3 regions of the Anabaena sp. FACHB-1391 genome follow, and region 3 is predicted to be linked to each of the others. Evidence: predicted binding sites of a transcription regulator. Region 3 holds the regulator's gene; each other region holds the start of a gene.
The links. Region 3 encodes HrcA, which represses chaperone genes, less so after heat shock. Its sites were predicted from a motif close to TTAGCACTCNNGANTCNNGAGTGCTAA; they were not measured.
Positions count from the first base shown of each region.

Region 1: the regulator HrcA is predicted to act here: its motif matches at 1,807-1,833, upstream of groL (chaperonin GroEL).
Region 2: the regulator HrcA is predicted to act here: its motif matches at 2,991-3,017, upstream of groES (co-chaperone GroES).

Region 1 covers NZ_JACJQS010000017.1:44,553-48,790, forward strand. The annotation lists gene groL (chaperonin GroEL) at 76-1,773, opposite strand; gene H6F62_RS10275 (MraY family glycosyltransferase) at 1,955-3,037, shown strand; gene fabG (3-oxoacyl-[acyl-carrier-protein] reductase) at 3,108-3,848, opposite strand; gene H6F62_RS10285 (TOBE-like domain-containing protein) at 4,075-4,238, shown strand, end outside.
Region 2 covers NZ_JACJQS010000044.1:20,796-25,033, forward strand. The annotation lists gene H6F62_RS17605 (ParA family protein) at 106-978, shown strand; gene H6F62_RS17610 (response regulator transcription factor) at 1,279-1,959, opposite strand; gene groES (co-chaperone GroES) at 3,036-3,347, shown strand; gene groL (chaperonin GroEL) at 3,446-4,238, shown strand, end outside.
Region 3 covers NZ_JACJQS010000004.1:81,797-86,034, forward strand. The annotation lists gene H6F62_RS03130 (DUF3352 domain-containing protein) at 1-79, opposite strand, end outside; gene H6F62_RS03135 (rhodanese-like domain-containing protein) at 156-515, shown strand; gene hrcA (heat-inducible transcriptional repressor HrcA) at 883-1,959, shown strand; gene H6F62_RS03145 (DUF2834 domain-containing protein) at 2,081-2,746, shown strand; gene H6F62_RS03150 (M23 family metallopeptidase) at 2,998-3,846, shown strand; gene H6F62_RS03155 (peptidoglycan-binding domain-containing protein) at 4,015-4,238, shown strand, end outside.

The DNA of each region.
Region 1 (4,238 bases), on a different contig from region 3:
AAAAACCACCCCTCAGCACTCTAGGGGTGGGTAACTCATCAATTACATAAATTATGGATTTGGGACAGTATCAAATTAGAACATACCCATACCACCCATACCACCCATACCACCCATACCGCCCATACCACCCATACCGCCCATACCGCCCATACCACCCATACCGCCCATACCGGCATCAGGGGCAGCGGCTTGTTTCTCAGGTTTTTCGGCGATAATAGCTTCAGTGGTGAGTACCATACCGGCAATAGAAGCGGCATTTTGTAAAGCAGAACGAACCACTTTGGCAGGATCAATGATACCAGCAGCAATTAAGTCTTCAAATTCCCCAGTCGCTGCGTTATAGCCGATATTTAAGTCAGTTTCCCGGACTCTGGCCACAATTACAGAACCTTCTACTCCGGCATTGTCTGCAATTTGTCGCAGGGGTGCTTCTAAGGCTTTTTGGACGATATCAGCGCCAATTCTTTCTTCAGGGGAGAGTTTGGCTTTAATTTCATCTACCTTACTAGATAGATGAATCAATGTTGTACCACCACCGGGAACAATACCTTCTTCTACAGCTGCTTTAGTGGCATTAAGTGCGTCCTCAATTCGTAGTTTTCTGTCCTTGAGTTCGGTTTCTGTGGCTGCACCAACTTTAATCACAGCAATACCACCAGCTAACTTAGCAATGCGTTCTTGCAGTTTTTCGGTATCATAATCGGAATCAGTTTCTGCCAACTGTTTCCGAATTTGAGCAATTCGTTTTTGGATTTCTGGTTTAACAGTGCTACCAGCGACAATTGTAGTGTTTTCTTTGTCAATGTTGATTTTTACAGCAGTTCCCAACATTTCCAAGGTAGCGGTGTCTAAGCTTAAACCAATTTCCTCAGAAATTAATTGCCCATCGGTGAGAATAGCAATATCTTCTAGCATAGCCTTACGGCGATCGCCAAAACCAGGAGCTTTAATGGCAGCTACAGCCAACACACCACGAGATTTATTCACAACCAGAGTTGCTAAAGCATCACCGTCTACATCTTCAGCAATAATTAGTAAAGGTTGACCTGAACGGGCAACTTTTTCCAATATAGGTACTAAATCTTGGATGCTGCTGATTTTTTTATCGGTAATCAGGATGCGAGCATTTTCAAATTCTACTGTCATCCGTTCGTTATTGGTGATGAAGTAGGGAGAAATATAACCTCTATCAATCTGCATTCCTTCAACTACTTCTAATTCAGTAGTGAGAGATTTAGATTCTTCCACGGTAATGACACCATCTTTTGTCACCTTTTCCATGGCCAATGCCAGCATATTGCCAACTTCAGCATCATTTCCAGCGGAAACTGTGGCAACTTGAGCAATAGCACTTCCTTCTACTGGTCTAGAAATTTTGGCAATTTCTGCTACCAGTCCCTCAACGGTTTTATCAATACCCCGTTTCAAACTCATGGGATTTGTTCCCGCTGCAACATTCTTTAAACCTTCCTTAATCAAGGCTTGTGCTATAACTGTGGCAGTGGTAGTGCCATCGCCAGCTATATCTTTAGTTTTCGATGCTACTTCCTGAATCAATCTAGCACCAGTATTTTCTAAAGGATCTTCTAATTCAATTTCTTTGGCAACAGTAATACCATCGTTAACAATTTGGGGAATACCAAATTTTTTTTCCAATAGAACGTTCCGTCCTTTTGGACCCAAAGTGATCTTCACCGCATCTGCTAGGGTGTTAATACCCTTTTCTAAAGCACGCCGTGATTCTTCATTAAATGCAATAACCTTGGCCATGTTTTATTTCTCTATATACTTCCATTAGACAATTTAGCACTCACTGACCAAGAGTGCTAATCCCTTTGCACAATTTATTTTATTTCACAATTTAGATGCACAATCAAAATCCCAAAATACATTACCATTAGCAGTTGATACTAATATTTAACTATAAAACCCATGATTGTCTTGGGAGCAGATGAATCTAGAAAACTTCCTTATATCCCTTGGCATTGCTAAACCTAGCGGCTCCGGCTGGTTAGCTGTAGTGTTTACATTTCTATTAGCTTCAGGTGTCACCTGGTTTTTAATTCCCACAATTCGCAAATTTGCCTTAGAGGTAGGTTGGGCAGACCAACCCAATGCCCGACGACTGAATCAAGAACCTTTACCTAATGCCGGCGGTTTGGCAATTTATGCGGGTGTAATTGCGGCTTTGGTCTTAGCTAGTCTCTTGCGGCCAATTGAAATCCAGGGCGTTTTGGCTCAAGTCTTAACCATTCTCCTGGGAGGTTCAATTTTAGTTCTGGTTGGCTTTATTGATGACCAATTTGGTTTACCTGCCTCTGTGCGGTTATGGGCTCAGGTGACGACAGCACTTTTGTTAGTTGGTAACGGGATCAGTATTAAAGTTATCTTTGGTACACCAGTTGATTCTCTCTTATCTATGGCCTTAACGGTACTGTGGGTAGTAGGAATCACTAATGCCATTAACCTCATGGACGGTATGGATGGTTTAGCTGGTGGTATCAGTTTTATTACTGCTATTAGTTTATTAGGAGTTTCTGCCCAATTTGATAATCGTGCGGCTGCTACTTTAGTTTTAGCGGCTTTGGGAGGGGCCGCATTGGGTTTTTTACGCCATAATTTTCACCCCTCACACATCATTATGGGTGATGCTGGAGCATACTTTTTTGGTTATGTTTTAGCAGCAACCAGCATTTTAGGTAAACTTCAACAAAATACTGTTTATGCCCTCATACCTACAGTTTTATTTCTGTTGTTGCCAGTTATTGACACTACTCAAGTGTTTATACGCCGGATCATGGCCGGAAAAAACCCTTTGAGTACACCTGGTAAAGACCATCTGCACCACCGTTTGTTGGCTTGGGGACTATCCCAACGCAATGCGGCTTTTATCTTATGGTCCATTACTTTGGGTTGTAATTTACTGGCTATGAAAATCCAGGGTATGAGTTTATCTGTAATCCTGGCTACTGCTGCTGGTATTATCTTGCTGTTAGGCTTTACTGTTTGGCAAAGAATACTGAATAATCGCTAAAAATGATTATAGGCATAGATCCCTGACTTCTTTGAAAAGTCGGAGATCTGGGTATGAGCGTATTATCAAACTACATCACCATGCCACCGTCAACATTAAATACTTGTCCAGTGATGTAGGCTGCTGCGGGATCAGATGCTAAAAATCTTACCATGCCGGCAATTTCTTCCGGTTGACCAAAACGCCCCAAGGGAATATATTGTAAAATTCCTTCGGCTTTAATATCGCTGGTCATGTCAGTGATAATAAAACCCGGAGCAACGGCATTTACAGTAATTCCACGGGAAGAAAGTTCTTTGGCTACGGTTTTGGTAAAACCAATCACACCCGCTTTGGCGGCACTGTAATTGGCTTGTCCAGGATTGCCCATTTGTCCAGCTACGGAAGCAATATTAATAATCCGCCCTGAACGTTGTTTAAGCATAATTTTACTGACTGCTTTTGTACATAAAAATACGCCAGTTAAATTAATGTCTATCACTGCTTGCCATTCTTCTAATTTCATTCTTAGCAGCAGGGTATCACGAGTAATTCCGGCGTTATTAACTAGGATATCCACTCGCTGGAACTTTTCTAAGGTGGTTTTAATCAGTGTATCTACTTGATTTTCTTGAGACACATCTCCTTGAATAGCAACTGCTTCACCTCCGGCTGTGGTAATTTCTGCTACTACTTGATCTGCAGCTGTGCTAGAACTAGTGTAGTTAACAACTACTTTTGCACCTTCAAAGGCTAATTGTAAAGCGATCGCTCTGCCAATCCCTCGTGATGCACCAGTGACAATTGCTACCTGATCTTTTAATAAACTCATCTCATTTTCCTCAATCTTTGGAGATATCGCGCTCATTATTTTATGGTAATTTGGTGAGGAGATCAGATATTTTCTGAATCCATTATGTTTCATCGCATCTGATAAAACAGACTCAAAATCTTTTCATTCACAAATTTTAATAACAACACGGCAAATATTTATGATATAAGTAAAGTACGGTATTCCTACTTAAAAACCGTAGATTATTTGCAGAGGTGTAGCACCAGTGGGTATAGTAGTAGAAAACGTTTCTAAACAATTTGGTAGTTTCCAGGCCGTTGCACAGGTAAATCTGGAAATTCAAAGTGGTTCTCTTGTGGCTTTATTAGGTCCATCTGGATCTGGTAAATCTACTTTATTACGGTTAATCTCTGGTTTAGAAATGCCAGA
Region 2 (4,238 bases), on a different contig from region 3:
TTCACAGTCCATAACCACAATCTGAAAAATTCACCTGTTGCCTTCACACTATTTCCGGTCAAAATATAATAGAATTTCCATAAATACAGCATCTACGAAAAAAATATGACAGCTAAAGTAATTAGTGTTTGTAATCTCAAAGGTGGAGTTGGCAAAACTACCATCGTTATGGCCTTGTCAGAGTATTTAGCAGGGGATACCATGTATGGTCAGCGGGTTCTTGCCATTGATTTAGACCCCCAATGTAACTTAACTACTGCCTTAATGTCTGAACAAGTCTGGGAATGGCAATATAATTATCGAGGATTGACATTACCCTTTTTATTTAAAAATGCTGACCATTTTTTAGCCAATGGTAATTATCAGAAATTTATAGTCAAAGAAGAAGTTTCTAATGTCAGAAATAAAAACTCTTTTAATTGTTTACATCTAATTCCTAGTAGTTCTAAATTATTTGAACTTCAAGAAGATTTTCCAGAAACTTCTGTGGCAATTTTACGTCAACTTATCAATCCATTACTAACAGAATATGACTACATTTTAATAGATTGTCCACCCAGTATTAATAATATTATCAAAAGCGCGTTTTATGCCAGTGATTTCTGTATTATACCCTGTGTTCCCAGTCGAATGTCAATTCACGGTTTAGAACTATTACTAAAACAAATTGAGAAGTTTAATCAAGATTATCAACATGACCTCAACCCCATAGGAACTTTAATTTCTCGTTATAATGGTACTGTTTCTCAAACACAGAATTTGAATTTTATTATTGTCAATCCTTTTTTCCCACCAACTTTCTCCAATAAAATTCCAGAAAGAGCGAAAATTGCGGAAAGTTTAGATTTCAGTATGCAGCTAACATACAAACAAAAGTATGGTGATATTCATGATGTAATGGTAAAACTAACTCAGGAATTTATCCAAAGACTAAATCACAATTCTGTTAATTTGTTACAAATGGCGACTTTAGTATAAATAGCAGGTTTTAAACGATACAAAAAAGCTAACATAAGCTAACAATAGCCAGCTTTTTCTTCCTCTCCAGCGTAATTCTTTCACTCCATAAATTTTGGACTTTAGACTTTAGATAAATCATCCAAAATCCAAAATCCAAAATCTAAAATTAAAGGACAAAAACCCAAATTATTTATGAAGATTATGAAGATTATGAAGATGTAAATTTTCACCTCCAGCGTAATTTTTCTAACCCATAAATTTTGGACTTTAGACTTTAGATAAATCATCCAAAATCCAAAATCCAAAATCTAAAATTGTTTAAGCCATTTGATTTTCAATCGCCCAACGCGCTAATTCAGTGCGGTTGTGGAGATTGGTTTTACCCAACATATTGGAAACATGACTTTCAACAGTACGCTGACTGACATTTAATTCTTCAGCGATTTCGCGGTTAGCTAAACCCCTAGCTACAAACTGTACAACTTTCAGTTCCGTTGGGGTTAGCTGGACATCGAAAGGAACTTGGATGCGAGAAGCATTGTCGCCGCTCCCCTTGCTTTGGTGTTCTTTCCAACGAACAGTTTGCTTAAGCGAAGATTCTACTTGTGCTACGAGTTCTTCAGGTTCAAAAGGCTTGACCATATATACGTCCCCACCTTTATTTAAACTCTTAACTCTCTCCGTGCTTTGTCCTTTAGCCGAGAGGAAGAGAACAGGAATCCAGCCAGTGCGTTCGTTTTGTCGGACTTGTTCGACAAAAGTGTATCCGTCCATTTCCGGCATCATCACGTCACAAATAATCATATCTGGAACGTCATGTTCTAGAATATCCAGAGCTTCTCTTCCATTTTCTGCCGTTCCGATTTCATAGCCTCGGAACTCTAAGTAATCCTTCACCAGCAAGATGAGGTTGGGGTCATCATCAATCAGTAAAAGTCGTTTGTGTTCTTTCATGCTGGTTTCTTTCATAACAGTGGCACTTGTCGCGCTTCGATCCATTAGGGTGTTGATATAGTTATCCTGTATGGTGGATGACTTGATTGTGTTGTCTTTTTCCCACTGAAATTACCTTTATCGCCCCTAAGTCTTAAAAGTGGTAGTCACTTTCAACATACTAGTAGGTGGATGGCAAAAGTCTAGTAAGGATACGTATAGCAGTAGTCTTCATAATGCGCTATTATATGTCCATTTGAAAAGTGCAGGCTAAAAAACCCTGATTAAATCATCGTCGTTGTGAATCACAAGTCGGTATTTTTTCAAGACGACCCTAGCTCAAAACTCACCCGCGCTTTCATTGGTCCACTGCTGCTTTACTATATCCTTCGGCGGTGAAACCTCTATCAGAGGTTCAAAATCAACCGGGGAAGTTTTTGAAGTATGGGTTAAAAATGCAATGCAGATTTTTTCACCATACTAATTGCCAATTCACTGGTCTTAGATGACTTGATCTCATGACTTCTGGGCTTAATTGGCGATACCAGACCGCATCTAGGTAATATACCATTATCGTTCTAGAACAACAAACACGCAAGTTTTTGGCTTGAGTTGTGAAGATGCTTATGGAACGGCTGTCTGATAACTGATGGGGTTATCGCTTCCCCAATCCTGGTTAACAACATTCCCAAGTTCTAGACTAGCGGATTTGTAACAGAATTGAGCATTTATCTGTTTGTGGTTACACAAAGTCTAGAGTTTTTGTGTGAATGGGTCATGGGTAATTGGCAATTATTCCCTGTTCCCTGCTCCCTGTTCCCTGCTCCCTGGTCTCTAGTCCCTAGTAGTTTTGGGGACGAGATGGCTGTTTGTGGATCACTGTGCTGTTACTCATTGAGTAGATCCCTGATTACAGTTCTATAACAATTTCCCAAGTTTGCAAATAAATTTGTCCATATCAAAATATTCATTACTTACGCAACAAACCCTGACAACTAAAATAATTGGATATTTGCACTTAAGTACCGCCACCCTGTCCTGAGTTCGGAAACCCGTACATGAGCCAGCATTGCTATTATGTCCCATCTTTCGCTAAATTAGCACTCATGAGTCGAGAGTGCTAAGAAAGCAAGAAATTTTGTATGGCAGCTGTATCTCTAAGCGTTTCCACCGTTAAACCCCTGGGCGATCGCGTTTTCATCAAAGTGAGCGCCCCCCAAGAAAAAACCGCAGGCGGTTTGTATTTGCCCGATAATGCCCAGGAAAAACCCCAAGTAGGCGAAATCGCCGCTGTTGGACCTGGCAAGCGTAATGACGACGGTAGCCGTCAACCAATGGACATCAACATTGGCGATAAAGTGTTGTACTCCAAGTACGCTGGCACTGATATCAAACTGGGTACTGAAGAATATGTACTCCTTTCTGAAAAAGACATTCTAGCAGTCGTTAGCTAGTTAGGGATGGGTGATAGGTCAAGAGTTTTCCCCATTATCTCTTTACCATTCACCAATTTCAAGACAAATTCAATTTACTATCGGGATTTAGATTTATTATGGCAAAGCGCATTATTTACAACGAAAACGCCCGTCGCGCTCTAGAGCGTGGTATTGATATTCTGGCTGAAGCTGTAGCTGTTACCCTCGGTCCTAAAGGTCGTAACGTCGTTCTAGAAAAGAAATTCGGCGCACCACAAATCGTTAATGATGGTGTCACCATCGCTAAGGAAATTGAATTAGAAGACCACATCGAAAATACTGGCGTGGCTCTGATTCGTCAAGCTGCTTCTAAAACCAACGACGCTGCGGGTGATGGTACAACCACAGCTACCGTTTTGGCTCACGCTATCGTTAAAGAAGGTCTGCGGAACGTTGCTGCTGGTGCTAATGCGATTTTATTAAAGCGCGGTATTGATAAAGCATCTGCGTTTTTAGTCGAAAAAATTGCTGAACACGCCCGCCCTGTAGAAGATTCTAAAGCGATCGCTCAAGTTGCAGCAATTTCCGCTGGTAACGATGAAGAAGTCGGTAGCATGATTGCTCAAGCTATGGACAAAGTGGGTAAAGAAGGCGTAATTTCCCTAGAAGAAGGGAAGTCTATGACCACCGAATTGGAAATCACCGAAGGGATGCGCTTTGATAAGGGTTATATTTCCCCTTACTTCGCTACCGATGCAGAGCGCATGGAAACCGTTTTTGATGAGCCTTTCATCTTGTTAACCGACAAGAAAATTGCTTTAGTCCAAGATTTAGTTCCCGTCCTCGAACAAGTAGCTCGTTCCGGCCGTCCTTTGGTAATTATCGCTGAAGACATCGAAAAAGAAGCCTTAGCAACTTTGGTAGTTAACC
Region 3 (4,238 bases):
AAAATACCGCAATACTAACCAGTAATAGTGTTACGAAAGCAACTACAAGTAAATTTAAAGGTGAGGGTTTATTATTCACATTATTATTCACACTAGTTATATTTTCCAGTTTTTTCTGCCAACATAAATAGTATAGGATTTTTTAGAGAAACTGCATGACGGATAAATCATTTGCTCAACCCTTTACTCAAATTAGTGTTGAATACATAGCACAATGCCTTAGTGCGGATAAAGGCACGATTCAGTTAATAGATGTGCGTGAACCCCAAGAACTTGCCATATCACGAATAGAGGGATTTGTCAATCTTCCTTTGAGTGAATATGAGCAATGGAGTCAACAAATCTCTACTCGCTTTAATCCGCATATTGAAACTCTGGTTCTTTGCCATCATGGTATGCGATCCGCTCAGATGTGTCAATGGTTAGTTGGTCAAGGATTTACAAATGTTAAAAACATTATGGGTGGTATTGATGCTTACTCAATTTTAGTTGATCCTTCAGTTCCGCAATATTAGGGAAGAGGGAAGAGGGAAGAGGGAAGAGGGAAGATTCTTTCCTTCTATTCCTCCAGTTTATCAGTTTGTATATTCACAAAGAAATATTAATATTTTGTAACTAAAACCACAGCTTGTGTTAGAGTACTATGAGATACTACTGAAAAAGTTGGGAATTTACCTGATGTTCTGTTTTCAGCTATATGTTGATAACAAATACAGCCAATAAATGCCTAAGGTAAATTTTGTGTTTAATGAACACAATATGTGTATATAATTTGCTATCTTATATTAATTAATAATTAATTCTTTTTTGGGGTTTTGGTGGTGCAAACCACGCATTTTTTCAACTTTTGATTAAAATTTGCCTACAGTAAAAATATCAACTATGCAAGTCCATTTGACTAATCGCCAACAAAATATACTTTCGGCCACTGTACGTCATTATATTGCTACAGCAGAGCCAGTAGGATCTAAAGCCCTAATTGATGGTTTCGATTTAGGTGTTAGCTCGGCTACTATTCGCAATGTCATGGGGGGCTTAGAAAAATCAGGGTTACTTTACCAACCACATACCTCTGCGGGGAGAATTCCTTCTGATTCTGGTTATCGGATTTATGTGGATCAATTAATTGTACCATCAGAGACGTTAGTGAAAGAAGTAGAAGCGGTATTACAAAAACGTCTACACTGGGAAGATTGGAGTTTAGAAGCTTTGTTACAAGGTGCGGGACAAATTTTAGCAACATTAAGCGGCTGTATTAGCTTAATTACGATGCCGCAAACTACAATAGCAAAGTTACGCCATTTACAATTGGTGCAAATTGAAGCTGGTAGGATTATGTTAATTGTGGTTACCGATAGTTATGAAACCCATTCTAAAGTGATGGATTTATTTTCAGAATCATCAGTAATTAAACCGAATGAGGAGGTGATTGATCATCAATTGCAGATTGTTTCTAATTTTTTAAATAGTCACTTACGAGGACAAAGTTTATTAGAAATAGGCTATCTTGATTGGAATGAATTAGATCAAGAATTTCGAGTTTATGGCGAATTATTGAAAAGTTCTCTGGTAGAATTAACTAATCGCGCTCTTGCACCGACAGCTACACAAATTATGGTAAAGGGTATCGGAGAGGTTTTACGACAACCAGAATTTTCTCAGGTACAACAGGTACAAACAATTATGCAATTGTTGGAAGAGGAACAAGACCAACTTTGGCATTTAATTTGTGAAGAGCCGGAAATAGATGATACTAGTAAATCTAAGGTAACGGTAAGAATTGGTGCAGAAAATCCTCTCAAACCTATTCGCACTTGTACTTTGATTTCTGCTATTTATCGTCGGGGTTCTGTGCCGGTGGGAAGTGTGGGGGTTTTGGGTCCAACTAGGTTAGACTATGAAAGTGCGATCGCTGTGGTCGCAGCAGCAGCAGATTATCTCTCAGAAGCTTTTAGTTAGTTAATTTCCATGAAATTGGCCTGAAAAATTGCCATGATCACAAGGGAATAGGGAACTGGTTTTTTGGTGACTTTAGCTATTTTTAAATGCTTTTGCTTTTTCAAGGTTTTATATTTCAATCATGATGAGAAAAATTACTTTTGGTCTATTATGGCTAGGATTTATTTCCTATGCCTTTTTCTTTGCTCCTCCCGAACAACCTGATACTTTTGAGTTAATAAAAAATCTCTCTACAGGAAATTGGCAAGAAATTAATCCCCTGATTATATGTTTATTTAATATCATGGGGATTTGGCCTTTTATATATAGTGCAGTAGTCTTTTTTGATGGTAGAGGTCAAAAAATCCCCGCTTGGCCTTTTGCTATTGGTACTTTTGCTTTAGGTGCATTTGCACTTTTACCATACTTGGCTTTAAGAGAACCTAATCAAAAGTTTATAGGTGAAAAAAAATCATTTTTGAAAATACTGGATTCCCGGATTTTGGGAATTTTATTAACTTTAGCTGCAACGGTTTTATTTACCTTTAGTTTACAAGGAAATTGGAGTAATTTTGTCGAACAGTGGCAAAATAACAGGTTTATTCATGTCATGAGTTTAGACTTTATCATGTTGAGTTTATTATTTCCAACGTTATTAGGAGATGATATGATGCGACGGGGTTGGCAAAATAATCAATTATTTTGGTTATTTGCAATGCCTTTATTTGGATCTTTGATATATTTGTGTGTCCGGCCACCTATAGAAATAGAAAATAAGAAAGGAGTTGAAAATACAATATTTAACTAATTCCTAATTGTTCAATTTTTACTTAATCAAGATGTGGGAATTAAAAAGGTAAATATCCGGTTGTCAACATTTTACAGCGGATTACCAATGGGATGTTGCATAAGTTGTAAATTTAACCAAATAATTGTAATAATTGTCCTGATGTGACACATTTGAGATTGAACTAGGAAATAACTATAGCATTTTTTCATTTACAGCAGTCGGCTCTGACTTCCTTTTCGCTGCTATAGCAATTACTAGGCTAGAAACTGATGAAAAAAGTTAATATTTACCGCTTTTGCAATTATACTTTAATAGGTTTAATATCCTGCTGTTTGGTGTTAAATAGGGTTTCCCCGGCCTTGACTCAGACAGTTTCTCTAATTAACTCCGCACCCGCACCTGATACTAGCTTGATTTGGCCGACCCAAGGAATTATTTCTCAAGGTTTTCGTAAATACGAACATGAAGGAATTGATATTGCGGGAGCAAAAGGTACACCGATTTTGGCTGCTGCTGCTGGTACAGTGGTAAAAGCTAGTTGGGACAATTGGGGATTAGGCAATTTTATCGAAATTAAACATCTTCATGGTATTGTGACCGTTTATGGACATAATAGCCGTCTACTGGTCAATAAAGGTCAACAGGTCAAACAAGGGCAAATTATTGCCGAAATGGGTTCAACAGGCAATAGCACCGCCCCTCATCTGCATTTTGAATTTTACCCCGATGGTCGTTTAGCTAGTAATCCTATTAGTTTATTACCGTCAACTACTATGGTAAAAACACCGATAAATGAACCGATTTCCCTGACTCCAAAGCCTGTTTTACCTATTAGTAATAATACTGAATGTAATGGGACTCCAGTTATAACTGGAGAGACAGCAACAGCGACTATTAAAGTTTGTGAGGAAAATAATCAGTTATTTTATTTGGGGAAATTAAAACAAGCACCAAATCAACTTTTAAAAATCCGAGCTTGGAAAGTTAATAATAACAGATATAGAGCAGATAATGGCACTTTTTCCTACTTAATTAGCCCAGAAAAAATAGAAATTTGGCGTAATGGTAATCCAATTCGTGCCGATAATTTTCTCACTGCTAATGGTGTGGGCAACTAAAACTACTAATGACTTTATGTAATTGATGATTTCATTACAAATACCTGATGTGACAGTTCAAATGGCGGAATATAGCAGCCAATGTGTTTCAGCAAAGAATTATAAAATCAATGAAGATTAGATCTAAACAAAAGTATTGCAAAACTTCACATAAAGGAGCAGATGATCATGGAATATTTGGCTTATTCCTATATGTATATAGAAGATGAAGAAACAAATGGAAATTTGCCATTAAATTTACCTAAATTGGCGCAGGTATTGAATTGGCGACAGTTTTTTAAATCTTCTGCATGGTTAACTTTGGCTGGTGTGAGTATATTACTAGCTACAGTTGCTCAAATGCAGTTTGCTTCGGCAGAATATGTCAGGACTAATGGTAGTTGTATGAATAT